DNA from 2 places in the Paenibacillus sp. GQ49 genome. Region 2 is predicted to be linked to the other one. Evidence: predicted binding sites of a transcription regulator. Region 2 holds the regulator's gene; the other holds the start of a gene.
What was found. Region 2 encodes LexA, which represses DNA repair genes until DNA is damaged. Its sites were predicted from a motif close to CGAACATATGTTCG; they were not measured.
Positions count from the first base shown of each region.

Region 1 (15,925 bases), on a different contig from region 2:
CGCAAGCGTTCTTCCTTCTCGGCCAGCTGTTTGCTATTGCCCTGCCACTCCGTTTGCCACTGAATCAGTTGTTTGTCCAATTCCACCAGCTTCTGCTGGAGAGATTGGATGATTTGGTCTTTTTCCTCAAGGAACGTCACGCTTTTGTTAAGACGTTCCTTGATGTCTTCGGCGCGCGCATCGCGCTCCTGCATCGCCTGATAGAGGGCCTTGGCCTCCTCCTGAGCGATGCCCGGCAGTTCCATGGCCCAGCGGCTCTGCAAAGTAGCCGCTGCGGCCTCGCTCTCAGCCAGCTTGCGCTCCGCCTGGGTGAGCCCGGCACGGCCGGCCTCTTGCGCAGCTGCCGCTTCCATGCGGCGCTGCTGCGCGCCCACAGCCGCCTGCTGCAACGCGGCGGCTTCGGCCTGGAGCGGCGCTGCTGCGGCAGCCAGCGCCTGCGCGGCTTCGCGCAGCGCAGCGGCACGCGATGCCCAGCCTGCCGGGGAGCGCCCGTGTTCGAGCGACCCGGCGGGCTCGGGCTCCGCTGCCGCAGGCGCGGCCTCGGCTGCGGCCGGAGCTTCGCCGGCCGCGGCGCCAAGCTGCGTCAGCAGGCTGCGACGTTCGTGCAGCTGCTGGCGCAGCCCAAAGCGCAGCTCCTGCAGCTCCGCGTGCAGGCTGCGCAGCACTTCCAGGTCCGCATCGCCTGCATGCGGACCTTCTCCCGGCGGCGCAGCCGGGAGCGGGTGATGCGGCGAGCCGCACACCGGGCATGGCTCGCCATCTTGCAGCTCGGCGCGCAAGGCGGAGGACAGCCGGTGCAGCTCCTGCTCACGCATCGTGCCACGCAGCTGTTCCTCCGCTAGAGCCAGTAGGCTCTGTTCGCGGCTAATATCCTGCTCACAGGCAAGCAAGGCCTCAAGACCTGCTGACGCCTGTTCTACCAGATGCTGACGCTGATCACTCAGGCGTTGTTCTTCCTCAGCCGCCGCCTTCAGCTTGTCGGCTCCCTGTTCTGCCGACTGCTTATAGGCTTGCATGTCAGCCTTATTTTGCTGCAACTGCTCCGCGGCAGTATCCACACGATGTTTCAGTTCAAGTGCAGCTTGAAGTTGCCTGCGTTCCTCTGACTTCACTTCATTTGGCTTAAGGCTCTCCTGTAGTTCCTCACGCCGTTTTCGTCCACGCTGTTGCAATTCCTTTTCTTTCTCAAGCTGCTGTCCCAGCGCAGTCTGTTCGCTCTGCCCCTGTTCCAGCAACTGTGAGAGGCGCGAGCAATCGGCCTGAAGCCCGTCCCGTTCCCGTTGCAGCTCTTTTGCTTGTTCGAGTTGCTCCAGGCGCAGCAAAAGTTTCGGTTCTTCCTCAGTCATTTGCTTGCGTGCCGTCTCAGCCTTCTCCGCTTCCTGAACAGCCAGACGCTCATGTTCCAGTGCTTGCTGATGAGCTTTCTCGGCGGTATCCTGCCGCTGCTTCTGTGTAGCCGTGGCATCTCGAACCGTCTGCAGCGCAGGCAGTATTGCATCTGCCGCAACGGATTGTTTCAGCCGTTGTTCGCCTGCCTCTATCTGTGGTTCCAGTGCTTTCAGCTTCTGCTGTTCATCCATCCGGGCCTGCCGTTCGTTACTTAACTCACGAATTTTGCCCAGTTGTTCAGCTTCCTTCGCAGCTTCATCCAGCGCTTTGCGGGACAATTCAGACTGCTGAACAGCGGTTTGAAGAAGACGTTTCGTTTCTTCCAGCGTCTCCTTGCTGGCATTACCAAGTCCCTGTTGCTCCGCAGCAAGAGATTGGTGAACCATATCATTATCCTTGACCCGCCGACTTAATTTGATGGCCAATTGGTCCCCATACTTCTCCAGATGGAATAATCGTTGCAGCATTTGGCGACGTTCACTGCCTTTGAGTGACAAAAACTCGGCAAACTTCCCTTGCGGAAGCACCACTGCCCGTGTAAAATCATCCATCTTCAAACCGATCACATCTTCAACGCAGCGATTCACATCTGCCAATTTGTCGGCAAGTACCTGTTCTTCGCCATTAACCGTCTCTATGAATTTGCTGATCGTGTTACTCACCGAAACTTCATTATTTCGTTTGAAACGTCGCTCTACCCGGAACCTCCGAGTGCCTTCCGCCGACATCAGTTCAAATGTAAAAGCAACCGACAACGAATCCTCTGCATGATTCATAATGCCTTGCGTCCCGTTCACCGCACGTTCCACTTTTCCGTACATGGCGAGTGTGATGGCATCGAGCAAGGAAGATTTACCACTACCCGTTGGACCGAAAATACCAAATAGCCCCGTCTCCGTCAGCACGGTAAAATCAATTTCCTGCATCTCCCGGTAACTTTGCAGTCCGGCAACTTTTAATAGAATTGGCTTCATCTTTCCTCGACCTCCTCACGCGCACCCGGCTCGTCTTCATCCACAAGTTCCAGGAAAAGCTGTACCAGGCTGTCTTCCGGTTGTGCACCACCGGTCTGACGCTGATAAAATTTACGGAACAGTTCGTGGACCGGCAGCTCGGATCGTTGTTCCAAAAGTCCTGCTGCAGCCATCTCGGGATACACCGGGCGAATATGAATGATACCTTCATGTGATTTTCGCAGTTGCTGAATCTCCTTCAGGGACATCGCCTCGTCCAGCCACACTTCCATGTCGATAAAAGCCTGTGGATCACGCCCCTCATCCAGCCAACGATATACTTCTGCCAGACCACCACGGGCCTGCCAACGTACAAGCGGACGCCCGGAGGTTAACAAAACTTCTTCTACCTGTGCTGCTCCACCCGGCGCCAGATCAACCATTGTGACAGACTTGCTCTGCCCTGCTTCCGAGAAGCTGTAGGCGAGCGGAGAACCGCTATATCGAATCACACCGTCTCCTTTGACAGCCTGTGCACGATGAAGATGCCCGAGTGCCGTGTATTGCGCACCAGTCGCTAAAGATGAAGGGTCCACCGTGTAGGCCCCACCGATCTGAATCGGACGTTCCGAATCACTCTCAAGTCCGCCGAGCACATAGATATGACTCATGGCCAAGTTCACGGTATCCGGGCGAAAAGAAGCTGCCAGACGCTGCATTAACATGCCCACCCGGTGACTGTATGCCTGACGAAGCACATTTTCGTCCCCATCTGTTGTCAGCAATTCATTCAATCTGGCTTCAGAAGGATAAGGTAATGCAGCAATCTGTGCAATTTCTCCGGTTCGCTTTGCATGGATGGTTACCGCTTCTGAAGTAGGCATCCCTACGAGTGTGATGCCCTGTCTGTTCACAAGTGGAGTTACGGAAGCTACACGTTCTGGCTGATCATGATTCCCTGCAATCACCACAAGAGGTCTTCCATGCTCCGTCAGACGTGCTGCCGCTTCATAAAAAAGCTGTTCCGCCGCTGCGGGAGGATTCACCGAATCATACACATCTCCGGCCATCAATATGGCATCCGCCTGCTGCTCATCAGCCAACCTGACGAGTTCATCAACGAAATCTTCCTGTTCACGCAGTCGGCTTCGTCCTTCCAGCGTTTTTCCCAAATGCCAGTCCCCTGTATGCAAAATACGCATCGTCCGTTCCACCCCTCTCCCATATGAAATCCATGGTTTACAATTCCGCTCCAGTTCTTTTACAATTCCACTGCATGTCCACCATCAAAAAAGTACAGCCATTTCCGGTCAACTTTCCGTCCCAATATATCTTCAATAGCCCGTCCATACAGATCCAGCTGGAAGCGATAATTTTTGGTGAGTTCATCCAAACCACCACGATGCTCCAATACCCGATCCGTCTTGTAATCAAGCAAGACAAGCTCGCCGTCCACCTCATACAGACAATCGATAATCCCCTGTACAAGCACGGTTTCATTTTCAATCGTTGCCTGCATTTTGCTATCTTCTTTTAACATCTGTATATCTGAGTTCGCCGCCCGTTCATGAAGCCATTCCACTGGAGACTGGTGTGCCGGAAGTCCATACACAAACGGAATTTCCCGTTTCATCCACGTTGCACGCAATAATTCTTTCCCTGGTTCTGTATTGAAAAATCCGGCCAGTTCTTCAGGTTCGATAGCCGCAGCATGATGGGGCAGCAAAATCTGAAGGTTAATCAACCGCTCAATCGTCTGTTCAATAAGCTGTGAATCAACGGATGATCCATCTATAGGAAGATGCTGCATCAACGTATGATACACATTCCCCCGTTCTGCCCCTGTCAGCTGCGTTGCCTCCATGAATTTCGGACGACGCAGATGCAGTTTGAAAGACGTACCCGCAGATCCCGTATCTGGAACATTCACCGTACGGTTTGAATCTGACCCTGATCCAGTCTCAGGCTCGTTAGATTCATCGGATACGCCACGTAGTACATGGCCTGCTTCATCTTTGCCGTAATTGATTCCTGGGGTGTTGTGAGCCAATAATTTCTCGGACTGTTCTCCCAGTTCCTCCATCACCTCTACGGACTGGATATCCTGCATCGCAAGTAACGTTTTCAACTCCGTGACAGATGTACTGGCTGCTACTTGAGTTGCTGCTTCATAGGGGTACGTCCATGAAAGCCGTTGATCAACCTCGTTGATCAGCTGTGTCTCCTCTTGTTGAAGAGCTATTGTATCGGCACCTTCATTCTCAATGTTTTGGTTAGCCGTATCTTGTGCACTCTTCGTCAGCTCTTCTACCGTTGAGGATGTAACCAACTTCACAGGCTGAACCGCTTTTAGTGCAGCAATTCGCTCTTTCCGCACCGCAGTCATCCCGTCTTCTTCTCCGAGTGTCTGATCCACCACATGGTCACGGGATACCTGATCAGCGGAAATAATAGAGATCGCCCATCGTGATTGATCATCTGCAAGACAAGCTGAGAACGAATCATTGCTTCCAGCAAGTTCACGCAGCACAACCGCATCTGGATGTCTCATCAGGGATGGTCCAATCCAGTCCAGGTAACTCCGTCCAGCAGCAAGCAGATAGTCTGGCAATGCCAGTTCAGGGCTATCCTTGACCTGAGACCACGCGAGCGTTTTTTTCGCGGCATCTTTTACAGTACCCAGCAAAATCATTTTCTCTTTGGGACGGGTCAACGCAACATACAGCACACGCATCTCTTCAGCAAGCAGTTCAAATTGCGCACGACGACGAATCGCCAGATTGGCTAATGTAGGATAGGCAACCCGGTTCTCACGATCCACAAACCTCGGACCAAATCCCAGTTCCTTATGCATTAGAAACGGTGCGTTCAAGTCCTGCTGATTAAACATCTTGGATATGCCACCGACAAAAACAATTGGAAACTCCAAACCCTTACTCCGGTGAATGGTCATGATACGTACGGCGTTGTCCTGCTCACCAGAACTACTTGTTACAGTCCCGAGGTCTCCCCCGTTTTCCCGTAGTCTAGAAACATAGGTCAGGAAACGGAACAAGCCACGATTTGCAGTTGATTCTTCATATTGTCGTGCGCGATCGTACAATGCCTTAAGATTACTTTGACGTTGCAGTCCTCCTGGAAGACCACCAACCCAGTCTAAATAACCGGTTTCCCGATACATACGCCAAATCAGTTCACTTAGACTGCCTTGCCTTGCCTCAAGTCTCCACTGCTCCAATTGACGCATAAAACGAATTAACTTTTGCTGTAATTCCGAGCCTGAGATCTCCGTTATGCCCAAATCCTCACTTGCATGTCCCGCAACACCAGCATCTTGCATTCCATCTGTATGCAATGTATGCACATCGAATTCGTGTACATCGTCCAGAATCTCTGCCTCAACAGAAGCTGCTGTCTCCCGCTCCCCCTGTTCCATCTCTGACCAGGCTTCCGGCCACTGCAACTGGACGATATTGGAATCAGGATGCTTATCCTGCCGGGATTGTTGTACAGCATTAGTGGAGGAATCGCTCCAATCTCCCGCAGCCGATATAACCGCATCATAGAATGACTGTCTTTTGTCACCGAGCCGAATCTGTGCCAGTTCCTCTTCATCCAGTCCGACAATCGGGGAACGAAGCACGGAAGCAAGCGGAATATCCTGCCTTGGATTATCAACAAGCTGAAGCAGAGACATCATGATTTCCACTTCTGTAGCCTGAAAATAGCCCTTGCTCTGCTCTCCTCCAGCAGGAATTCCCTGCTGTCTGAATTCCTCAATCATGAGCGGAGCCCACATCAAGGTCGAACGCAGCAAGATGACCATGTCACCGTAACGTGCCGGGCGCATCGTTTGCAGGGCTTTGTCATATACATGGAGGGCAGGTTTATCCGTATCCCCAACCATCTCACGAATACGCCTTGCGATCGCCCGCGCCTCCAACTGGGCCGTTTCAAGTTCGGCACTCTCCAGTTCTGCGGAGACTGATACATCCCCATTCTCATCCGTACTCTCTGTCAGATCAGGACCACCGCCCTGACGATCGATCAGCATAAGTTCAGGTGTATACGCCTTATCACCAAGTGTTTCTGACGGGAACGTAGCCCCATATGCCAGTTGAGCTCGTTCATCGTAAGCAATCTCTGCCACACCTTCGTTCATGAGTTGCCGGAATATCATATTGACTGAATGCACGACTTCCGCACGGCTGCGGAAATTCCGTGCAAGATCAATACGTTGACCTGTACGACTCAGACGATCTTCCACCATTCCATCTTCGCATGTGCTCACTCCATATTGGCGATACTTGTTCATAAACAGACCCGGCTCAGCCAAACGGAAACGGTAGATACTCTGCTTGACATCACCGACCATGAATCGGTTACCCGGGTTTTCTCTGGAGATGAGCTTCACGATATCTTCCTGAACCGTATTGGTGTCCTGATATTCATCAAGCAACACTTCATCGAATCGCGAACGGTACTCCATAGCCGCATCGGAAGGCATCGACAGTTCAGGCGTTGAATCCTCATGCCGCAAAATGTGAAGACAGTAATGCTCCAGATCACTGAAGTCAACTTGCCCCCGTTCCTGCTTGGCCTGTCGATAACGTTCTCCAAACGTACTAACCAGCCTCGACAGTTCCTGCATGAGTGGTGCCGCTTGCTCCAGCTCCTGCCAGAACGAAAAAGCACTTCTTCCGAACAATGAACCTTTCAGGTCGGAAACGGCCTTTTTCGCAGCCTCCCGGAGTTCCTTCACCTGATCCTGTAAAGCAGGGTCCGTTTGATCCTTTTTGCAGGGTTTCAGTTTGCCAAATGCAGCGGGTTGAAACACTTCAGGCAACTTCTCCCATGGCATAACCTGGGCCGCAGACAGCAGCTCTTCCACCATCACCAGATCTTCTTTTAACGTATCTGCATAAGGTGCCGGACCTTCAGGCTGCATGGAAATATGAATACCTTGACGGAGTAGTCCTGCTGCACCACTCAAAGCAAGAGCCGCATCACGCAAAATACTCTGAACCCATGCTGAATGTCCAAGTGCCTCCACACTTTCCACCTGAAAAGCAGATGCCATCTCTGACAGCCAATGATCCGGCCAGGAATGACTGCGGGAGAAATCATACAATCGTTGCACCAGTCGATGCATCGCATCATCATTTCGTTCTCCACTGAACCAGTCGACCAATTCGCGGAATGTACTACCTTCATCTTCTTCGCCATACTTTTCCTCAAATAGTTCTTCAAGCAGTTCCTGGCGCATGATCTCCGCTTCATTTTCATTCAATATACGAAAAGCCGGGTTCAACGGAATTTGCTGATAGTAACGGCGAATGACTTCCATACAGAATGAATGCAGCGTTGTAATAGATGCCCGTCCAAGCAGCGACAGCTGCTTACGCAGATGCTCTTCTCCAGGCTGTTCTTCAAGCGCACGTTCCAGCGCTTCCCGAATCCGTTGTTTCATCTCGGCGGCCGCCGCTTTGGTAAACGTGGCTACAAGTAAACGATCTACACTGAATCCTTGGGAGGGATCTGCGATCTTGCGAATAATTCGTTCAACCAGCACGGCTGTCTTGCCTGATCCCGCCGCTGCGGCAACCAGAATGTCTTCTCCGCTTTCCGAGATGGCACTCCACTGGTCATCACTCCAGAAGCTACCCTCCGGTTTTGGCATATTCGTCATGATGTTTCCCCTCCCTTGTTGTGAGATAACATATCCCAGATTTGCTGTTTGCCCGGTTTGGACAACAGATTATACTCATTTCCTTCTATATTCTCATCAAACTGACAAACAGGCTTATACGGACAGAACGTACACGCCACTTCCTGCTGAATGCGATAAGGCTCAATAGCCACATCCCCATCCGTAATCCGGGTACCAATCTGACGGATATTACTGCGAACCGAAGCAAGCAGCGTATCCCATTGCTCTGGCGTAGCTACAGCGGCGCTGCTATAAAAGCTTCCGTCCGCCTTAAGGGCAACTGGAATAATCGCTGAATACCCCTTATCCAGGGTGTTATCCATTTGAGCGATTGCGTCCCGATCCGCCAGCAGCAAACCTTTCATTTTGAACCGTTTCAGCAGTTCTTGTCCTGCCTGCTCCGATGTCATGCCGTTTGCGGATTGCAACAGCGGGTTATGCACATGGAAATACAACGTTCCTCCCGGCATCGCCGTTTCCCCAAGCCATTCTTCGGCAGCACTAAGCAGCACCTCCAGATAGGTGAGCATCTGCAATGACAGACCATAGTACACTTCATGTAACTTGAGGTCCGTCTGGCTTGATTTATAGTCAATGACACGCAAAAGCAGACCATTCTCGCCTTCTGCCACATCCACACGGTCAATCCGACCCACGATCTCCATCACACATCCGTTCTCCAGTTCAAAACGTAGTGGCGGCAGTGTTTTATCCGGTCCAAAATCAAGTTCCAGCCCAATCGGTTCAAAACTTCCACGTCTGGACTGTTCACCGAGAATAACGGATGCCCGGCTAACAATGTCCTTCAATTTGCGGAAAATATAACCGTATCGCTTGGTGCTTAGCAAAATCTCCCCTTGCAGCTGTGGTGCAATCTGCTCCACCGTTTGCTCGGCTTCCTGACGACATTGGTCTGGAGTCAAGCTGCCCCAACTACGATTTTCTTCACGCAACCGCATAGCCAGCTGGCTTAGTGCAGCATGAAACAGCTGTCCGATATCAGGAGCCTGAAGGCGGTATAATTGCCGTTCTTTGAGACGCAGCCCGTGCGAAGCAAAATGGGAGAACGGACAAGCAACGAACCGCTCCATTCGCGAGACACTCGTCCTCACCTCTGTACCATACAGTCTGCGACTGGTAGCTGTACGTAGTGGCAATGCCCGATTACGATAAAAGATCGATCCCATCAACCGCTCCAGCTGAGGTCTGCTTGTCTCTCGAGATACATGCCAATTGTAGACCGCCCACCACATTTCAGGGATGTCTTCTCCACGGCGCCATTTGCGCAATTGTCCAATGAGCGCAGACAGACTCTGACCTGGATGGGTGACATAGGACCAATGCGCTTCTTCCGAGTTCGCAACCGGTGGTTGAGCGAGTAATGGCTGTTCTTGGAGACCAAACATTTTCCGTGCATGGCGGACAATCTCGGAAGGAAGCAGTGCTTTCCCCTCATCATCAGCAACCGGGTAACTCAGCCACAACTGGCTGCTTGCCGCTGTAAGTGCCGTATAGATCAGGAAACGTTCATCCAGCATCTGTCTTGTTGCTCCTGGTCCAAGCGCCACGCCTCTTTCTGTCAGTAACGCTCTTTCCAGTTCCGTTAATACGCCATCATCCTGAGGTACGGCAGGTAATTCACCATCAACGGCGCCAAGGATAAATACGTATTTGATGTCCTGAAGGCGTGTACGGTCCATGGAACCAACCAATACCTGATCAAGTGCTGGTGGTACCAGACCCAGCTTCAGTTCCGTCAATCCGGTCTCAATCATCCCGGCAAACAGCGTGATATCCAGCCGTTCATTCCCCATCATATCAACCATCTGATCCAATAAATCCAGCACAGCTCCCCACATCTGCCGATGTTCTCTCGACCGTTCGGGGTCACCTTGAGCCTTAGCTTCAGCAGACATGTTCTCCAGCTTCCATGGGATCTCAGCATCTTCCAGCAATCTGTATAGTGCCTCGCACTGGGCTTTGGCTGTCTTTGCCTTTTTCATTCGTTTCTCAAAAACACCCAAGGAATCTGTAATGACCGTTCGGCAGCTCTCCATTAGAGAAAGCATCTGGTCCCGTCCTCGACTACGGCCATCCTGACCGTTATCTTCCAGCGACAGGCTTGGTACATACTTCCATGGTTTGCCATCAGTCCAGCGATACCCGTGAATACCACAAGCCAGTACATAATTCTCAAGCTGGTCCATATCTTCACGAGTGATGGAACCATCACGCGGAAGTAGCAGATCCGTTTTGACACAGCGAAATACATCCTCGTAACGCCAGTGGCGCCGAACAATATCCAGTGCAGAACGGATAAACTCGGACAATGGATGATGAAGTTCATTTCTTCTGCGGTCCAGAAAGACGGGTACGCCATAATCCCTGAATAGAGGTTCAGCTATATCAGCGTAGGTATCCAACTGCCGGACAAGTACTGCCATATCCCGGTAACGCGCACCTTCGTTTTGTGCCAGGCGCCGCATCTCACGCAGTGCCCCCTCCATCTCAGCTCGTCGGTTTTCCGCTGCAACCAGTCGGATTCCGGAATCAAGGCCTTCACTTTTCCAACGAATTCGCCGGTCGAAACCAGCCTCCAGATGAGCAAGTCCCGGACGATCTTTGTATCTCGGTGGAATCTCCGAATCTAGCACGGTTATATCACTCGGTATACCCAGTTCGTCAGCCATCCCTTTCAGGCGCGCATAGGCACTCGCTGTGGGATAGAACAGTTCCAGTTCTCCAGGCAGTGCGCCGTGATCATAAGGACGATCCAGTGTCAGTGCAATCGTCACGGAAGAGGACTGCAACATCAGCCGACCGATCACACTCATCTCCTGTGGCGTGAATCCCTGAAAGCCATCAATCCAGATCTGGGCATCCTGCAGCAATGCACTTTCCGACAAACGATCTGTCAGCTCAGTCAACGTGTCTTCATCATCAATATATAAATGGGTCAGTTCCTGTTCATAGTCACGATATATCAGATTCAAGTCATGCAACTTGTCCTCCAGAATCGGCGAAGTGGATGAGGTATTCCCTCCAGACAGCCCTTCTTCCAGCAATGATGGATCAACTTCATAACGTTTAAATTCACTATATAAGTCATTTAATTCACCTATAAAACCCAGCTGGCTGCCGGATGCACCAAACAACTTCAATTCTTCCTTACGGCGCTGGATGACCTTGTAGAGCAGCATCTTTTTGCCTTCGGCTCCGATCGGAATACGAGCAGAACCACCTGCTTCCTGCATTACACGATAGGCTAAACGGCGAAAGCCGAGCACTTCTGCACGCATGGTACCTTTAATTGCTCCAGAAGACACCAATGCCTGCTCTGTGCGAAAGGAACTCTGTTCCGGAACGAGTAAAATCAAAGGTTTACCTTGCGGTTCTTGTTGAAGCAGGGTTGTAATTTCCCGGGTAATCAGCGAGCTTTTGCCGCTGCCTGCCCGGCCAATAACAAAACGAACGGACATGTCTAATCCTCCAAACTACACGTACAAGATTTTAATTCCCAGTATAACATATCTGACTTGGTTCGGAACATACGTTTGCCACTATCCGGTAAAAACGGAGATCATCTCCGTTAACACAGCCAAACAGCAAAAAGCCCGCAGCTATCACACTGTGGACTTTTTGCCAAAAGTATCATTCATTTAAAATTCACTTTATCTCACGAGAGATTAAAAAAAGTGAAACCAGACTCTTCTAATTCTTTTTACTACGCACTTCGAAAATAGCAAATTTCAGGTAATGTCCTTCATCCACGCCTAAAATTTGCGGGTGGTCCTTACCTGCTGCCTTCCAGTCAATTAGACGCAGCACTTTGCCTGCATCTTCCGCTGCATCCGCAATCGTATCCAGGAAAAGGTCAGGACGCATGTGATACGAACAGCTGGCTGTCACCAGATATCCGCCCTCATTAACCAGTTTCATTCCTTGCAGGTTGATATCCTTATATCCACGGCATGCACCTTTGACTGCTGATTTCGTTTTGGCAAATGCAGGAGGATCAAGGATGACGACATCAAATGTTTTACCGCCAGCTGCCAGCGCTTTGGATGTATCTACTTTCTGTTCGCCTGCACGTGCACGTACGGTACGTTCATCCAGCCCTTTCACTTGTTCACGCAAGTACTGGAATGCATCAGCAACTACGAACTCAACACGGTCGGTAAAACCGTTCAGCTCCACATTTGTTCGTGCACTCTCAATGGCATGCTCCGAAATATCAAGACAAGTCACTTTTTTGGCTCCATACTTGCAAGCATTCAACGTGAAACTGCCTGTGTGTGAGAAGCACTCCAGCACAGTGGCACCATCCCAATAAGGGAATGTAACTACTTTACCGCTTTTATTCACAGGCAAGAGCTGCTCTGTGCCATCCTGCTCAGTCGTTTGTAGTGTGATTCCACTCTTGTAGCCCCAACCCTTCATGAGCGGTTCGATGGCTGCACGATTCTCGCGTTGGTCGAAGAAGTAACCTGTCTTCTGTCCTTCCACGATATCCACTTTAATGAGTAGTCCATTTTCTGTAACGGTGACATGTCGTGGGCACTCTCCGTACAGTGGACCCTTGGTCTGCTCCAAACCTTCCAGTTCACGAATTGAGACATCACTGCGCTCATATATGCCTTCTGGCTGCATTACTTCAATGAGTGCCTGTACGATGGCTTCACGGCAACGATCCATGCCAAGTGTAAGCAACTGTACAACGAGGACGCTGCCAAATCGATCAACGATCAATCCTGGCAGAAAATCTGCTTCGCCATAAACGAGGCGGTATGCCTCTCCATCCTGGATAAAACGTTCCCGATGACGCAAGCAATCGCGGAAACGCGCTGCAAAGAACGCCGTATCCATCTGTTCGGACTCCAGCGGTTGATAAGATACAACTCTTACCGTGATCTGAGATGCGAGATTGTAATATCCTGTCGCCAGATAGCGACCTTGATGATTCAATACATTGACCAGATCTCCCGGCTCCGGGTTTCCGTCAACAGAGGCAATTTCATTGTTAAATATCCATGGATGTGCATGTTCTAGCCGCTTTTTGCGACTGCGTTCGAGTGTAACTGATGGCAAGGTAGATCCACTTCCTTTAATTTAATAGTTCAAAAGATAGGTTTGGTGCGGCGCGTAGGTGGCGTTTCGGTTACGAATCGATCTTCCGATCGCTGTTGTCTCCAGATTTTTTTGAACTCCCTTTTCTCAAAGGGAAAATCCGGGGATAAAGGCGAGCGCTTCGCTTCTTCGGTAACAATTTCGTCTTCTTCGCTGCGTTTGCACGAATCACCGTATCTTTCGAATTGGGGTGGGGCAGTTGAGAGCATGTTGGCGCTAAGCTGTTACTTTAAGCGCTGTATGAGTGACACTACAGCGACGATTTGTTCCTCTGATCGCTGTTGTCTCCAGATTTTTTTGATTCCCCTTTCCTAAAGGGAAAATCCGGACACAAAGGCGCACGCTTCGCTTCTTCAGATTCGATTTCGTCCCCTCCACTACGTTTGCACGAATCATCGTATCTTTCGAATTGGGGTGGGGTAATTTAGGTCGCTTCCCTCTGAATTCCTTTAGGCTTGTCATGGCTGTCTTTTCTTACTCATAGGATGAGTTAAGGAACCCGGACGGAAGGAATGATTTTGTATGTTTAGAGATGTGATATTGCCCCTACTCTATGGGCTTATTATCTTTTTTGGTGGCATGAAGCTGATGGAGACGGCCTTGCAGCGCATGGCAGGACCCATGTTGGTAGGTTGGCTCAATCGTGCCACCTCTGCTCCTTGGAAAGGCATGGCCTTCAGTGCAGGTGCAACGGCCCTGTTACAGAGCAGTACTGCGGTCACCGTACTCACCATTGGACTGGCTAATGCCAGATTAATTACCTATGGACGCACACTTGGAATCATCCTCGGCACCAACATCGGGACATGCCTGACAACGGAGCTGGTGGGACTGCAGATCGGCCGTGCTTCCCTGCCGCTACTCGTCCTGTCTCTAACGGGCTGGGCCCTGTTTGTTGTTCTTGGTGAACGCAATCTGGCCGCTCCTGAACGCACCCGCCAGACTCTGTTTAACATCCAGTACAGCTTCCTCGCAGCCGCGGGATTTGCACTTGTTATGACAGGCATTCAGGTGATGCAATCCATTGCCTTACCCTTGCGGAGCATGGGCGTATTTCAATGGTTTCTCGACCGCTCGGCCGACAGCTTGTGGTGGGGCTTCCTGGCAGGTGCCTGTCTGACAGCACTCATTCACAGCAGCGCAGCTGTCATTAGCATGGCGATTACGCTCGCAGCCACAGGAGTATTACCTGTGGATATCGGCATCGCCATTGTGATCGGGTCCAATGTGGGGACCTGCATCACCGCTGTGATTGCTGCTGCGGGCGGAGCATCCGCAGGCAAATTTGTCGCAGCCTCCCATGTTGTATTAAACATTGCGGGAGCGCTGCTGTTTATGCCGCTGATCGGCCAGCTGCATGCAGCTTCGGCCTGGCTGTCAGCGGACAACGGGGCACAGATTGCGCATGCCCAGACCCTTTTTAACGTCACCAGTTCACTGCTTGCTTTGCCATTCTGTTACTTGCCAATCTGGCACAAAAAACCACCGGTCCACGCCCCCGCGGCGAAGTCACCCGTGGCTTGATGATCTGCCTATCCAGACCCACAGAGCTCGCGGCTAACTGACTCGAACAATAGTGCGTTATACGTTAATGCCTAACTTGTTCAGGGCTACACGCAAGATATCATCGTTATTATCATATCCGCTCTGCTGCTGTAAGGACCATGCTTCTTCCGGAGCATACCAATCCACACCCTTGATTTCTTCAATCTGAGGCTGTAGATCACCACTCTCGGCTTCAACGAGATAATAATGAACTTCCTTGTCCACCGGGCCAAAGTCTGCATGTTGGTACGTGTAAGCAATGATATCAACCGGCTCTACAATGCGGCCCACCATACCTGTCTCTTCCAAAATCTCGCGCAGTGCCGTCTGTTCAATTGTTTCTCCATCTTCCATTTTGCCCTTGGCGAGAGTTGTTTTACCATAACGATCTACGATAAGCTGAATTTGAAGACGTCCGTCTTCCCCTGTTCTATAAACAACTCCGCCTGCTGAAATTTCTTTTTTGTTCATCATGCTCTCCCCCATCAACTTCGATATCTTTATCTTATTTTTTTGCAAAAGAAGGACCTCATCTCCCCGGGTAAGCTCCCCAAGGAAATGAAATCCTTGTTTCTGACGCCTCGATCACATCGCGGCGGACTTAAGATTCTCTTCCAACACACGTACCAGCGTAGCCTGACTCTCGTTGACACCTGCTTCAACCACTTTGACTCGGCACACTTTACCGACCATGTCCATCGTTCCATCAAAGACCAGTTGAATGTAGTTGTCGCTATAACCGTGCAGCTTGCCACTTCCCTCGCGGCCTTTGGCTTCACCTTCGGGAATAACATCCAGTACCTGTCCGACAAACTGCTCAGCGTACTCCAGCTGCATCTGCTCAGACAAGTCAATCAGTTCATGCACACGTGCATTTTTGACCTCTTCGTCCACCTGATCTTCCATCCGTGCTGCTGGTGTACCCGTACGTTTCGAATAAGGGAATACGTGCATTTCGGAAAAACCGATCTTCCGCATCAACTCATAGCCATTACGGTACATCTCATCCGTCTCACCAGGAAATCCAACAATGATGTCTGTTGTAATCGCTACATCCGGCATTGCTTCCCGAATGCGAAGCATCTTGTTGTAAAACTCTTCTGTCGTATATTTACGGCGCATGCGTTTCAATACCGTATCATCACCCGCTTGCAGCGGAATATGGAAGTGACGAACAAGTTTGTCCGAACGTTTGATCACG
Region 1 is NZ_JCAXEL010000002.1:460,256-476,180, forward strand. Features, by position in the region: gene AC6CIF_RS06705 (AAA family ATPase) at 1-2,363, opposite strand, end outside; gene AC6CIF_RS06710 (exonuclease SbcCD subunit D) at 2,360-3,544, opposite strand; gene addA (helicase-exonuclease AddAB subunit AddA) at 3,604-8,031, opposite strand; gene addB (helicase-exonuclease AddAB subunit AddB) at 8,028-11,531, opposite strand; gene AC6CIF_RS06725 (class I SAM-dependent rRNA methyltransferase) at 11,764-13,140, opposite strand; gene AC6CIF_RS06730 (Na/Pi cotransporter family protein) at 13,702-14,703, shown strand; gene AC6CIF_RS06735 (NUDIX hydrolase) at 14,761-15,198, opposite strand; gene mtaB (tRNA (N(6)-L-threonylcarbamoyladenosine(37)-C(2))-methylthiotransferase MtaB) at 15,310-15,925, opposite strand, start outside.
Region 1: addB (helicase-exonuclease AddAB subunit AddB) is a predicted target of LexA. The motif match lies at 11,596-11,609, and genes of this name have one in related genera.

Region 2 (15,925 bases):
AGCGTGCACCGTGACGTTGCTTCATGGTCATCTGGGCTGAATCCGGGAATCCCCATATATCTCTCATCATATGATGCACACGTTCAGCTAATCCCTCTGCTACTTCAAGCGCTACGGATTGCAGAGCATGCGAGCGAAGGTAATCCCCTTGATCTTTCCACGCAGTAGATAGTTCACGCACACCGTGTCCGGCCGTAACAACCATGAAACCAACGTAGTCCATCTGACCGGATTCAACAGGTTTCAGGAAGTCGGACAGGCACAGGAACGGCTCGACTTTCTGACGTGGGAACGTAAAAGTATGCAAAATATTGCTGGTGTCCTTTGGATCATAGATGATGATGCTGTTACCACTGGACTGAGCCGGGAAGAAACGATACATGGCATGTGCCTGAATAATCCCGTCACGAACAGCCTCTTGCATGATATCATCCACGACTGCTTTCAGGTCGGTAGCCTTCTTATCACCTGAAGCAAGCAGTTGTTCTACTGAACCGCGCAACCCCAGATGATGTCCAAGCAACATCTGCATGTTCACATATGGCAGGATATGTGATAATGGGTAGTTACGCATCGTATGCCGCTCCAGGTCAGGCGGGACAAGAACCGGATTATCTACAGCAATATCCGAACGCTCCACTCGCGTAAGCTCTGGAAGAGCCTGAACAGCTACAGCACTTGAAGCATCAGCTTCTTTTTCTGCTTCCATCTCCAGTTGCATCACTTCACGTGAAACGGGATTCATCAATTTGTTCGCCAGATCCAGACCGTCCATCGCATCTTTCGCATATACAACCATTCCGTTATATTCAGGACGAATACGATTTTTGGTGAATTTACGTGTTAGCGCCGCTCCGCCAACCATAATAGGCACATCAATACCTGCTGTTCGCAAATCCTGAGCGGTAAGAATCATCTGTTGCGCTGATTTTACCAATAGACCCGAGAGGCCGATTGCGTCGACTTTTTCTTCTCGGTATGCCTCAATGATACGTTCTGGTGGTACTTTTATACCCAAATTAATGATTCGGTAACCGTTATTCGACAGGATGATCTCAACCAAGTTTTTACCGATGTCATGCACATCGCCCTTGACCGTGGCCAGAATGATCTTGCCTTTAACCGAAGTCTCGTTCTTCTCCATGAATTGCTCCAGATATGCTACAGAAGCCTTCATAACCTCCGCACTCTGCAACACCTCAGCTACAATCAACTCATTGTTGTTAAAGAGACGACCTACTTCCTCCATCCCCCGCATCAGTGGACCGTTAATCACTTGAAGTGCTGTGTATTTGGCAAGTGCCTGTTCGAGATCCGGCAGCAATCCTTCTTTGCTTCCTTCGACTACATATGAAGCGAGACGCTCTTCTAATGAAAGGTTCGAGATTTTTTCCTTCTTCTCAACCTTCTTGTTACGGAACGCCGCTACGAACGCCGCCAGAGTGTCATCATTCGTGTTATATAAAAGCTCTTCGGAGAGTCTGCGTTCTTCTTCAGGAATGGAGGCATAACGCTCCAGTTTCTCTGTGTTCACGATCGCATAGTCGAGACCTGCTTTGGTACATTCATATAAGAATACTGAGTTCAACACCTCACGGCCCGCTTCAGGCAGTCCGAATGAAATGTTACTGATCCCGAGGATCGTATGACATTCTGGCATCGCTTCCTTAATCACTCTTATACCTTCAATGGTTTCTTTGGCTGAACCGATGTACTGTTCATCTCCCGTACCTACCGGGAACACCAACGTATCGAAAATGAGGTCTTCTGGTTTGAGACCATATTTGTTCACCAGCAAATCGTAAGAGCGCTTGGCTACGTCAAGCTTGTCTTCCCGACTAATCGCCTGACCCCGTTCGTCAATCGTTCCGACAACTACTGCACCACCATATTTATGAAGCAACGGCGTAATCAGCTCAAATTTCTCTTCGCCATCCTCAAGGTTAATGGAGTTAATTATCGCTTTACCTTGCGAGTACTGGAGGGCCAGATCAATTACTGAAGCATCTGTCGTATCGATCATGAGAGGAACTTTTACTTTTTTAACAACCAATTCAAGGAACTTCACCATGTCTTCAGACTCTTCACGGTCCGGGTCTTGTACACACACGTCAACAATGTGCGCTCCATTTTTCACTTGAGCACGAGCAATTTCCGAGGCTTCTTCATATTTGCCCTCTACAATGAGGCGTTTGAATTTCCGTGATCCCAGCACGTTCGTACGCTCACCGACCATATATGGACGATTGTCCTGTTCAATATAGATTGGTTCTATACCAGACAATGCCGGTGGATGTGTTCCGTTCATTTCTCTTGGGGGGTACTGGGCAAGTGTGTCGCGCATCGCCCGAATATGTGCAGGGGTTGTCCCGCAACATCCACCAGCAATATTCAACCAGCCCTGTTCGGCAAAAGCACCAATCTTCTGAGCAAGCGAGTCTGGTGACTCATGGTAATTACCATTCTCATCCGGAAGACCCGCGTTCGGGTAACAACTAACGGCAACCGATGCCATTCCGGAAAGAGAGCGAATGTGATCACGCATGAACTCCGGACCCGTAGCACAGTTTAGTCCTACCGAAATTGGGTTAAGGTGTTCTAAGGATATATAAAAGGATTCGATGTTCTGACCCGCAAGGGTCGTTCCCATCGGTTCGATCGTTCCTGATATCATCAGAGGCAGTGTAACGCCACTCTGTTCGAAGGCCTGCTGAATTCCAATGCTGCCTGCTTTTACATTGAGGGTATCCTGTGAGGTTTCGAGTAGTAGCGCATCAACGCCTCCCTCTATTAAAGCAAGCGCTTGCTCCAAATAACTGTCGATAAGTTCCTGGAACGTTACTCCCCCAGTTACAGACAGTGTTTTGGTTGTTGGTCCCATCGCACCTACCACATAACGTGGAGATTCAGGTGTAGAGAAACGATCAACCGCAGCTTTCGCAATTCTGGCTGCTTCCAGGTTGATCTCGCGTGCCCGATCTTGAATATCGTACTCAGCAAGCACAACGGATGTCGCACCAAATGTATTGGTTTCAATTAAATCGGCGCCAGCCTCCAGATATTCTTCATGAATGCGCTGGATCAGCTCTGGACGAGTAAGCACTAACATTTCATTACATCCATCCAGATCTTCGCCGCCAAAATCTTCGCCAGTCAGATCAACTTGTTGAATCATGGTCCCCATTGCACCGTCGAGGATTAATATTCGTTGTTTTAATGCATCGTGTAGACTAATCTTATCCAATATCTTCACCCCCGCAAAACGTTAGATCTTAGTTTAACAGAAACTAACTTATTGTGAAAGATCGGGTTTGGTCCCGAAAGATGGCGGGTTTGCACGAATATGAACGGAATTTGAGAATCGACAAAAACAAAGCAATCCGATATAATTCAATTAAACCAAGTGGAAAAGAGGGAAAGAACATGGCTGAAATTGTTATCCGAAATACGAACGAACGCATCACTGGCGACGAAAATGTTCGAAATTTCTTGAACAAATACGATGTATTATATGAGAAGTGGGACGCTTCCAAACTGAACACTGATCTGCAAAATAACTTTGGATTAACTGATGAACAGAAAACCGAGGTTTTAGAAACTTACGATTATGAAATCAGAGATTTGGCTGCACGTCGCGGATACCAGATCTGGGATGTCATCACACTGTCCGAACAAACACCAGATATCGAAGAAAAGCTGGCCAAGTTCGAAGAGATCCACACCCACGCTGAAGATGAGATCCGTGCAATTGTCGCTGGTAAAGGAATCTTTGTTATTAAAGCTACAGATGATGTGGGCTACTTTAATGTAGAACTGTCTCCTGGAGACGTTATATCTGTACCTGAGAATACACCGCACTTCTTCACCTTAATGGAGAACAAACAAATTATTGCTGTACGTCTGTTCATCGAAAAAGATGGCTGGATTGCAGATCCATACCCTGATCCTACTTTTATCAAACAAGCCTAAACACTCTCATGTTACAACTTGCTTAACCAAAACCCCTGTTCAATTGAACAGGGGTTTTCGCATATGCATATGGAGAGTAGTATACAACATCGTGCATTATATAAAATAATGCGGGTATTTCGCTTTTATCGATTCCTGTTCAATAACAACTAGTCTAAGATGAGCTTCCATCACCTGCACAGCTTGCTCGGTCTGACGCTCTGTGATAAGACGATAAATCTCTTTGTGCTGGGAGATGATGACCTCCAGGTTGGAGTCCTCCGCTAGACGTAATAAACGCAACCGATTAAACGGAATATTCAGTTGTTGCAACATTTTCCATGTTCTCAGCTTACCCGTGCCCTGGAACAAAATCTGATGAAACTCTTCATCCAGTTCAAAAAGTCGATAGAAATTGTTTTTCCCTATACAAACTTCCTGCATTGCAATGTTGGTTTCAAGTCGAAATCTGAACTCTTCAGGAAAAGAAACACAAGCCAAAGTTACGATTTCCTTCTCCATCTTCTCCCGCATAAACCTGCCTTCTTCCACATGCTCCAGATTAATATGAGAGACAATCGTTCCACTCTGGGGAATAATGTCCAGCAGTTCTTCTTCAGCAAGCTTCATGAATGCTTCTCTCACGGGTGTTCTGCTCACCTGCAGTTCATCTGCAATCTCTTTCTCTGAAATCTTGGTACCCGGCTTAAGTTCCAGGTGAAGAATTCGTTCTTTTAACAGGTTATATGAATATGCCCGGGTCGAGCCTCTAATTTTTTGATTAAGTGACATGCCTAGACCTCTTTCTATCAGCCGTATTCATTCATCTTAGCACAAATTACCGTTCCACTTATATATCGGTGTGAAACGGTAATCTGGCCAGCATCAACTATATTATTGCTTGTTTTCTTTGTAGGCTTTGTACGTGTCATTTGCCAGCTTCAGATAATTGGATAAGCCTTGACTATCCAGCTCTTTGGCAAACGTATCGAATTCAGACAAGTCCCGCTCACCCAAGATAAATTTAAGTGTATTTTGATCCGAATAATCTTTCAGTGGTGTACTCAGAAGTGTCACCCGTTCACGGTCCTCTGAAGAGTAAGGAATTGGTGGTTCTGCCGGGATTACTTCCTTGGTATCCTTCATGTCTTGTTGGAATTTCAACTCTTCTTCACTAAACATCGATTGCAGCAGATCTGTCGTACCACCGTAGGCAAATACTCCACCAGAGAAACCAAAGTCAATACGCAGATCCTTCTTGCCTTTAGGATTCAAGCCATTGTAGTTCACATCTTCTACCAATTTACGTTCTCCGCCCTCTTTGGTAAATGTTTCGCCTTCAACGCCCCATTTGGCAAACTCTTGACCCTCATCACTGTAGTATAACCAATCCACAAATTGCATAATGGCTTTGAAGTTTTCGCTTTTTTGAATTTTCCCGGAGATCATGACACCGTTTTCAAGTCTGGAGCCAGACATTAATTGCCCTTTTGGTCCACCAGGTACTGTAATCTTTGCAACTGAGTATTTACCTTCTCCCAGCGTTTTGTTCATATCATTTCGGTGCAGCACCACCGTTTGGGAATTACCATTAATCATGAATGATTTGCCGGATACAAATTTCTGTACAGCCTGATCATCATCCTGTGTAAAACTCTCCTTATCGAGCAATCCTTCGGATACCAACTTGTTAAAGTACGTTAGCATCTCTTTGTATTCTGGTGTTGTAGCCGTGTACACAAATTCATCCTGATCTTCCTTATACGTCAATCCGTTACCAAAACCCCATCCAGCCTTGGTACCAAAGCCGGTAGCCGCAATACCTAATGTGCTATTAAATTGGAATCGGTCCGAGAACGGAACGGAATCCGGGTAGAGCTCTTTGAGTTTCTTTGCAGCGTCATACAGTTCATCCCATGTGGTTGGGATAGCAATGTTATTTTCTTCAAAAACATCTGTTCTTACGATTAATGTATAATCTGGCCATACTTCTTCATGCAGACCCGGGAGTACATAATACTTGCCATCTTCCTGTCGAAGTCCTTCGATTTCTTCTTCCAATCCCCATTTTTCTACTTTATCCTTGAAGTTGGGCATCAAATCAATATAATCACTAACGGGCAGAATCGCACCGGAAGATACAAAAGCAGATTCTTCACCAGGATAAGTCTTTGGAATAACCAGCGGTGCATCACCAGAACTGATTAGAAGAGATCTCTTCTGAGAATAGTCACTCATAGGAACAATCGTTGGCTCAAGTGTAACACCAGTCATTTCAGTCATCTTTTCGAAAAGCAACCAGTCTTTTTTGTACGGATAGGTAGGTTGATCACTATACAGTATCGATAGATTAAACGGCTCAGTCGCCTTGAATGTATCCCCTACATTGTACGTCTCCATCGCTGCCTTGGTTTGAACTTCTGTGACATCACCTCCAGCTCCGGTACCGCTACTACATGCTGCCAGAACAACGGTCATCATTGATGCCAACACCATTTTACCAACAAACTTACGTGGCTTTTGATTCATTTAGGTTATCCCCCTGAATTTGGTTTAGGTATTCTAGCTGCTACGTATTACTGTTTAACAGACCCTAACATGATACCGGTTACAAAGTATCTTTGGACAAATGGATAGATGGTGAGTATCGGCAAGATGGTTAATACCATCGTTACTGACTTAATATTGGCAGCAATCTGTGTCAGGTTATCAGCTGAGGTTGCACCGGCAGATGCACCGCTTGTCGCTCCTGCAATCATATTGCGCAAATAAATGGTGACCGGGAACAGTTCTTTTTTGTCCAAATACAGAAAGGCTGGGAACCAGGAATTCCAATGACCTACTGCGTAGAACAGCACCATGGTTGCCATAACTGCTTTACTAAGCGGCAATATAATGCGTAGCAAGATCCCGTAGGTGTTCAAACCATCAATGGAGGCAGCTTCCTCCAGTTCTTCAGGCATATTTTCAAAAAATGACTTCATGATCAGCATGTTGTATATGCTAATTGCGCCAGGAACAACAAGTGCCCACATGGTGTTGTTGAACCCAAGGGAATTAATCAACACATAGTTTGGAATCAATCCACCACTGAAGAACATGGTAAATACGGCGAACATCGTCAGAAACTTGCGACCCATCAACCTCTTTTTGGACAGGGCATATGCGAAAATAGTCGTCATAAACATGGAGATTAATGTACCTACTACAGTATAGATAATCGTATTTTTATAATTCGTCCAGAACATGCTGTCACGTGAGATAGTCTTATACGTCTCCACATTGAATCCTCTTGGGAACAGACTAACTTTACCCGAATTAATATAGGACTCACTACTGAAGGATTGTGCCACGACATTTAAAAATGGATAGAGCGTTATAAATACCACGAACAGCAGAAAGATAACGTTGAATACTTTAAATACCTTGTAAGATCTGGATTCCTGCATGGTGCTCCTCCTTTACCATAAGCTTCTTTGTGTCAGTCTGCGTGAGATGGCATTTACGGAGAACACCAGAATCAGACCGATCAGCGATTCGAACAAGCCAATTGCGGTAGCATAACTGAAGTTACTGGATTCCAGTCCCACCCGATACAGGTAAGTGGAGATCACATCAGATGTCTCATAGATAAGCGGATTGTATAAGAGCAAGATTTTTTCAAATCCAACTGCCAGGAAATTACCCATGTTCAAAATCAATAACGTCACAATCGTTGGCAAGATCCCTGGTAACGTTACATGAATCGTTTGCTTCCACCGATTGGCACCATCGATACGCGCAGCTTCATACAAAGAATCATCAATGGTTGTCAGTGCAGCCAGATACAGAATCGCTCCCCAACCCATACCCTGCCATACCTCAGAAGTGATATAGATTGTTCTGAACCACTCAGCCCGCTGCATAAAAGGAATATTGTCTCCGGTGAAGAAAGCCACCAGTCCATTAATGGAACCATTCACTGCTGTCAGCTGCAGGATCATACCTGCAACGATAACGATGGACAGAAAATGAGGCAGATAAGACGCGGTCTGTACAAACTTTTTGAATCGTTTACTCTTCACTTCGTTAAGCATCAAGGCAAAAATGATTGGAACCGGGAATGTAAAGAGCAATGCAAGTCCGCCCAACATCAGCGTATTACCAAATACTCTCCAGAAGGTAGGGTCCTCAATGAACATTTTGAAGTACCTTAATCCAACCCACGTTTCTCCAAATATACTTCCCCCGGGAACAAAACGTCTGAACGCAATCACATTACCAATCATCGGCCCATATTTAAAAATAAGGAGATAGATGATGGGAAGGATTAATAGTGAATACAGCTGCCAGTCTTTGCGAAACAAGGTTGCTGCCGTTCGTAATCTGCTCTCTTTACGTAAAGATGTCATGGTTAACGTTGTTTTAGCGGTTTCCGACTCCATGTGTTTTCACTCCGATCCAGGACTTGATAAGTAAGAGTAATTCATATACAACTCCCATCGTTTCTCCTCTTGTAGAAGACAACAACTCCTTTAAGTTCACCCCCACTACGAAATAGATAATTGCTAAATGTAAGCGATATCAATTTCATGTATTATGTAGAATCACACAATCCAAGGTGCTTCACATCATTCATTAGCACTTACTAAGTGGTGTGATCTCCAAATCGAAAGAAGATATTCTAAATTATTAAGCGCTTACATTCAATCGAAAATAATAAGCAATAACTCCCTGCCTCCATTTAATGTAGTAAGTCAAAAAGAAATTGCTTTAGGACAATCTAAATACTAGTCATACTAGTATGTTAGTTATATTCTAATTCAGCTTCCCCCTAATTTCAATAACTTTTAGCAAAAAAAATGGAGATCTCATTTAACAAGGTAATTTAGTCAACAAGCTCAAATAAAAAAACATTGGTAACTTCAAGAACGACATCATCGTTCATTGAAGCTTCCAATGTTTCAGGGTGCTGAGGAAAGATGTTATAGCTGATCTGCTTAGAAACTAGCAATAAGCTGATTCAATTCCGATAAATGTGTTATTTCATGGTCTGGCGCATACGTTTCGTTGTTGGTCTTATGCTCACGGTTAATCCATACGGATTGGATGCCAGATAATAAAGCACCACGAATATCAGTCGTTAACTTGTCTCCAACCATCATGCTCTCTTCGGGTTTAACACCTAGTTTACTCAAAGCATGTTCAAATATCGACGGATCTGGTTTTCCTTTTCCGAAGTTACCCGAGATAATAATCTCATCAAAGAAAGGAGTCAATTCAGGTACACCATCCAACTTCTCTTGTTGCAAAGCAGGACAACCGTTTGTTAACAACAACAGTTTGTACTTTCCTTGTAACTGACGCAAGGTATCCATCGTTTCTTCGTATACATGAGGTCTGGATCTCCGTTCTACTCCAAACTGTGCGGCCAGTTGTTCAGCAAGATCTTCCCGATCTATACCCAACTTCAACAAGCCAAGACGCCAAGATTCTTTACGGTATACTGGAGCAAGTTGTTCCAACTGACGAAACTCAGGTTGATCCCCACCAGTAAAGTTAGCCCATAGGCCTTCAAACGGATTGATTCCAATCATTTTGGTAAAAGGAAAGGTTTCATATGATTCATACAGTCCACGTGCCTCATTACGAACAGCTTCTTCAAGTTCTTCCGGCTTGGCCCCAGTCTCTTGCGCTGCGATTAGACAAGTCTCATGAAAAGCTTCTCGAACACTACGCTCATCCCACAATAAAGTATCATCTAGGTCGAACAAAATCGCTTTTAACGCCATTCCGATCATCTACCCCTTTATGCAATAATTACTTTTCGACGGTTTCCACGGTGATCTGGTGTGCTTTTGCAAACTTCAGCAAACGTTCTGCAATCGCATCTGTATCGTAACGGTTCAATAACTTGGTAAACACCCATCTTTTCCCGCGACTGTTATGTTCGATAACAACTGTACCTGGTTCAATTCTGAATTTAACGATATCGTCAACCCCAATTGAACGTTCACGATTACCCTTCGTCGTTATAATCCGATTACTGCTAATCTTGATGTATGGACGGCGAAGCATGAAGATGACTGCCAAAAATACGTAAAGCAGCATCGTCACCCAGTCCCAAGTTGTCATTGGAGCTTGCACAAGGAATGTGCTCATAAACAGATACAAAAAGGCGAGACCGATCAAAAATATAGGGAACAAAAGGCTGCGTCCCTTAAAGACTTCTTCACCTGGTGTACCTGTGATTGGTTGACCACTTTTTTTGCGTTGCTGATTTAACTGCTTGGAATTTTTCTTAACCGTTCTCTCGAACGAACGCGACATGAGAATCCCCCTTATGTGTCTTTGTATCGGCTTACATAATTGCAAACCAACATTTCCCCCTATAAATTGCATACTCAAAATAACAGGAAGAAACCTAAATATCATAATGATATCATTAGGTTTCGTTAGTGTTTGAGTTTGCCTTGGTGGCCTTTGTCATTCTCATCATCAACAATCTCAATGGTATCCAGTTGTTGTCTGAAATTACTGCGAATATTGCTCAAATAAATCTCTCTTAGCTCGGCACGTTCAGCAAGTTCTTCCTCCGACAATCCCGTGGACTTTTGCTTACGAGCCAATTCGTTAATGCGTGCTACCAGACTATCTATATCCAAGCTTGTCCCCTCCAAAAATACAAAGTCATATTAACTTTGCCATTATAAAGGCTGCTTGTCAAGCTGACACGCGCTAACACTCATTGATGTGCATTTTATTCTGCAAATTGCGGTAGAGCTAGTACTTGTCCCACTTGGATGGAAGTTGTATGAAGTTGATTCACTTTCTTAATTGCTTCTATATAAATACGTGTGTCCATATTCGTCGGTTTATGTTCCAAAGAAATACTCCATAATGTTTCCCCTTGTGAAACAGCTATCTTTCCTCCAGGCAGAACATCATTCTCATTGCCGGCAAATACAGTTAAAACGGTGCTGCATCCAATAAATATAATCATAGAGGTAATGGCTACCTTTAACATCCATGAAGAAATCTTGAAACGCACTAAAACCTTCTTGTAGTTCCCTATGTTAGACTTCACCAGTTCCGAATTCATTGGTTCATAAATGCTTTGATAAGTAGAATATCTCATTAAATACCCGCCTCCAAACGTTTGTTCCTATCTGTTGAAATCAATATAACACGAACACTTGTTTTGTTCAATAGATTTTCAGAACAATTGTTCGCTTCTTTTTTGAAGGAGAAATATCTTATTTCACTTCCTTTTGCAAAGCATTTGCAGTATTATGCTCTGACTTTTGGACAATTTCTATTCTATAAGTTAAAAAACACTGATTTAATGCTATTTTATTTAGAACTTATGTTTGTACGAACGGAGGTTCTATGTTATAATTTTCCCAAACGTTACTAAAATGGGGTTGATACGGTATGTCGAAGATATCCAGCAGGCAGCAGGCTATTCTGGAGTTTATACGAAATGAAGTCCGGTTGAAGGGGTATCCTCCTTCCGTACGGGAAATTGGTGAAGCGGTTGGACTTGCTTCCAGCTCAACAGTACATGGACATTTGGATCGTTTGGAGAAAAAAGGTTTGATCCGACGCGACCCTACCAAGCCAAGAGCCATTGAGCTTTTGAGCCAGGAAGAATCTGAGCATTCTCATCAATTTGCTCATAGCGTTGCACGTATTCCTGTCGTTGGTAAAGTTACAGCCGGGGTTCCAATCACTGCAACCGAGAACATTGAAGACTACTTCCCTCTTCCTACACATTATGTAGGCGAACAAAAAGTGTTTATGCTTTCAGTAGTCGGAGATAGTATGGTGGAAGCTGGAATCGTTAACGGAGATTACGTTATTGTCCGTCAACAGCAAACTGCTGATAACGGTGATATCGTCGTTGCAATGACTGAAGACGATGAAGCTACAGTGAAAACGTTCTATAAAGAGAAAGATCATATTCGCCTTCAACCGGAGAATGCGACCTTCGAACCTTTACGTTTGAAACACGTTAGTATTCTGGGTAAAGTCATTGGCCTTTTCCGAGATATTCATTAATATTTAACTTGAGTAACAAAACTAGATGTAATGAAATACGAAAGAGGTTGCCCTGATCAACAGGACAACCTCTTTTTTCATTTTTATGTTAGTTTAGCAGCTAATTATTTACTGCGTTTCAGAACACTCTTGTGATGCGAGAACACATCAAAGCTCTGTTGCCCGTGATATGAGCCCATACCGCTCTCTCCTACACCACCAAACGGGAGATAGTGTGAAGTCATATGAGAAAGTGTGTCATTAATACATCCCCCACCGAAGGATACTTGATTCAGAACCTGATCCTGCAGTTGCTCATCCTGTGTGAAGAGATATAGCGCCAATGGTTTTGGCCGGCGAACAATCTCATCCAGTATAGGATTCAGGTCCCTGTACGTAAATACAGGAAGAATCGGACCGAAGATTTCTTCTTGCATGACAGCCGATTCCCAGTTCACATCTCCAAGTACAGTTGGCTCAATAAGCAACTGATCACGTACAGAACGTCCACCAATTAGTACTTTGCCATCTGTGAGGAATCTCGACAACCTATCAAAGTTACGCGAATTAACAATATGCGGGAAATCAGAGTTCTGTAACACATCATCCCCAAATTTATCTTTGATCTCTGCGCTAATCAGATTGATCAGTTCATCATGAACTTGTTCATGCACAAGCAAGTAATCCGGAGCAACGCATGTTTGCCCTGCATTCAGGAATTTACCACGAACAATACGTTGGGCCACCAGCTTCAGATCTGCATCACTATGGACAATAGCAGGACTCTTGCCGCCCAACTCAAGAGTTACAGGAGTCAAGTGCTCCGCAGCTGCCTTCATAACAATGCGACCAACACCTGTGCTACCTGTGAAGAAAATATAATCAAATTTCTCTTTCAACAATGCTGTGCTGACCTCAACTTCTCCTTCCATAACCGCAATATACTCCTGAGGGAAGATCTCCTGAATCAGATCGTACGTTAGACGAGATACGGCTGGTGTTAATTCAGAAGGCTTAATAACTGCACAGTTACCGGCTGCAATTGCTCCAATCAGTGGACCAAAGGCCAGTTGGAAAGGATAGTTCCAAGGTGCAATAATAAGAGCCACTCCGTATGGTTCAGGATAAATGGTACTCACCCCATCCGGCATAGCCGAATTGGTTGGGACTTGTTTTGGCGCAGCCCATTCCTGCAGGTGTTCTAATGCAAAATCCAGTTCACCCAAAACAATGCGAATCTCGGAACCGTAAGCTTCCGCCTCAGATTTGTTCAGATCCGCGTGAAGTGCATCTTGGATTCGTTGCTGATACTTTTCAATTCCCTTTCTAAGCTGTTGAAGAGCATTAATCCGATACTCGATATTTTTAGTTTGTCCTGTATAAAAAAATGTACGTTGTTCTGTCACAAGTTGTTTTGCCTGATCCATATTAACATCTCCAATTAATTATTTAAAATTAAATTGCTCAAAATTTAATTAAAGTATACCTCTTCTATATGAAACTTTCAACATACAAATGAAACATCCATTTGTATTTATTTGAACGATGGTTGGAATTTTGAAAGAGTGAAAGCTAGTATTCCTTTCTATTTCGTGGCTATCAGAATTTCTAAGGAAGTTTGATTTAAATCTTTTGTTTCAGACAGTTTAATGCACTGTAAGAAAGAATTAATTTCAGTTTCTCTTTAATGGGTTACTAGATAATGACAATGGTTTTTGCGCTGTTAATAACATGAATTGATACATTTCTTCAAAATAGGAAATGTTTAGTTACCACATATAAAAAACTCCCCTTTCATTAATGAAAAGAGCGCTTTACGATTATATATCGGTAACGAATGCATCATGTTAAAAGTAAGCCATGGTTACAGACAAACATAGGCTTTTTTGGTGACCCTTTTATCTGCTTCCATCTATATAACTCATCATCAGTTATTTTAAGTTTTCCACGCAATCATGTAACTAGTTTCGTGTTTTTTAAGAATTGCCCATACCTTGATTTGATGGTAATCAACAGGCTCTATTCTTAAACATCCCGGGTTTGCACACTTTCCACCAGTCTCACTAAGAAGTTTTTTTGTTTTTCTAGATACGTTTTTCCTTCTTTATGCAACTCCCTAGGATAATTCGCGTAATAATTACACTATCCTGTCCGTTATCTTAAAACTATTTTTAAGTCTAATTCAGCTGGGCTACACTTAATCGGAAAGAAAACATAATACCTTTTTCACCAAACTTGATTTATAGTCTTAATTGCTACGTTTGGAATCTTTTTAATCGCATTCTTTACAGGTATACTGCCCGGTTTTATACCAGCCTTCAAAATATCTGTAGCAGCTTGTCTGGTAAGACACGAAAAAACCAACGTTTTAACTTCATCATCTTTTGGATTATAACCACGCATGTGAGCAATGGCAACTATCACTCGTATTTGCACGTACATTAATCAGCTGGTTTAGCTACTGGAAGAGTGACAACACCACCTACGCCAGTTAGAAACCTGCTTGTTACTCCTTTAATATTTTGCCAACGGATTAAAGCATCAATTGCTTTATCGGTTGAGCTTTGCTTTTTCGTAAGACCACTCTATCAATTTATTTAGTTTCTGCTAAGTAGTTAAATATTTACTTAATCGGTAATCGAAAAATGAACTTGTACGAATAAAACAAAAAAGCCGCTATAATAGCGACTTTAATGGGATATTTTCTATCCGACATAAATAGATTTAATATTCGTTCACTGGACCACAACCAAAAGGTTGGCAAGTCTGGATTGTCGAAGCGGTATCAATAAAACCGGTATAATCATGATATTTATAATAGTAATGGTCCTTCCTGATGAATAATGTCGCACTAAAATCACTATGCCTAACATCTCTAGTGTATGTTTTTGTTACCCAGTAGGCTCTAGGAGCATCCTTAGAAAGATAATAACCACCGATACTTACAAGTATGCCTGCTATTTTTCCACCTACAGGTCCTCCAATAAAGGAAGCGAGTATACCTGCTATTGCAGAAGCAGTGGCATATATTATCTCAGTGGAAATTTCCACTTTGCCTTTATATACATAACCATCTGCTAATGCTTGTGGCGAGAAAATGAGATCTTCGTGAATAGGTTTTATTTCGTTTGTAGCATAATTCACTTCGCCAGTTTGAAGATTTTCATACTTTACTTTAGTCTCATCAACTTTTGTAATTTTTAACTCATCTTTACCATTTAAATCTGTTGCAATATAATAGCTGTCATATTGAATTAATGTAGAACCGTCTTTAAAAGTGATGGAATTATCGGTTGTACTTTCGACTAGTTCTAAAAGGCTATTTTCCACTTGAAGTGCTGGTAAAGAATTTGCCTGATCTTGAGCGAATGCTGGAATTGAGATAGATGTAGAAAGCATGACTCCGGCTAAAAATGTTTTAGCAATTTTCATTGTTTGTATCATTTTAGTCCTCCATTCAATTCTAATCTTTCTTTTTTCTAAAAAAATCGAATTTGATTACGTAATCAAACAAAGATGTAATCACAATAGCCCCAATTGGAATAAACAAATAAACCCAGAACGGATTATTTGGAGCTTCGCCAGGCGGAGAATCTGTTAAAATAAAGTAAAGAACAATGCAATAGATTATAGCCAATACAATACCTGTTATGTTTCTATTTTTCATAGTTGCTCTCACCTCTTGTTCACAGAATCAAGTATTGTATGTCCAACTCAAAAATATTATGATATAAATTTGGTATATTTTCTCTTATATACCTTAAATTTTTTAAATAATATTTATGATGATAGCTTTAACTGCTCAACAGCTATTTCCAATACTATATTTCGTTTTTTAATATCTGACTCCCTATCTCAGCGTTTCAGTTGCTATATAATAATATGTAACTTCTCATGCGCTAGGATACTAAATGATATTTTCAGTTAAACGCACAATGATTAGACACATCTCTATTCC
Region 2 is NZ_JCAXEL010000009.1:91,520-107,444, forward strand. Features, by position in the region: gene metH (methionine synthase) at 1-3,244, opposite strand, end outside; gene AC6CIF_RS17195 (cupin domain-containing protein) at 3,424-3,969, shown strand; gene AC6CIF_RS17200 (GntR family transcriptional regulator) at 4,066-4,740, opposite strand; gene AC6CIF_RS17205 (ABC transporter substrate-binding protein) at 4,843-6,477, opposite strand; gene AC6CIF_RS17210 (carbohydrate ABC transporter permease) at 6,525-7,397, opposite strand; gene AC6CIF_RS17215 (ABC transporter permease) at 7,410-8,339, opposite strand; gene AC6CIF_RS17220 (HAD family hydrolase) at 8,928-9,719, opposite strand; gene AC6CIF_RS17225 (hypothetical protein) at 9,748-10,257, opposite strand; gene AC6CIF_RS17230 (DUF896 domain-containing protein) at 10,383-10,592, opposite strand; gene AC6CIF_RS17235 (LysM peptidoglycan-binding domain-containing protein) at 10,688-11,065, opposite strand; gene lexA (transcriptional repressor LexA) at 11,362-11,988, shown strand; gene AC6CIF_RS17245 (aldehyde dehydrogenase) at 12,093-13,394, opposite strand; gene AC6CIF_RS17250 (adenosine deaminase) at 14,692-15,411, opposite strand.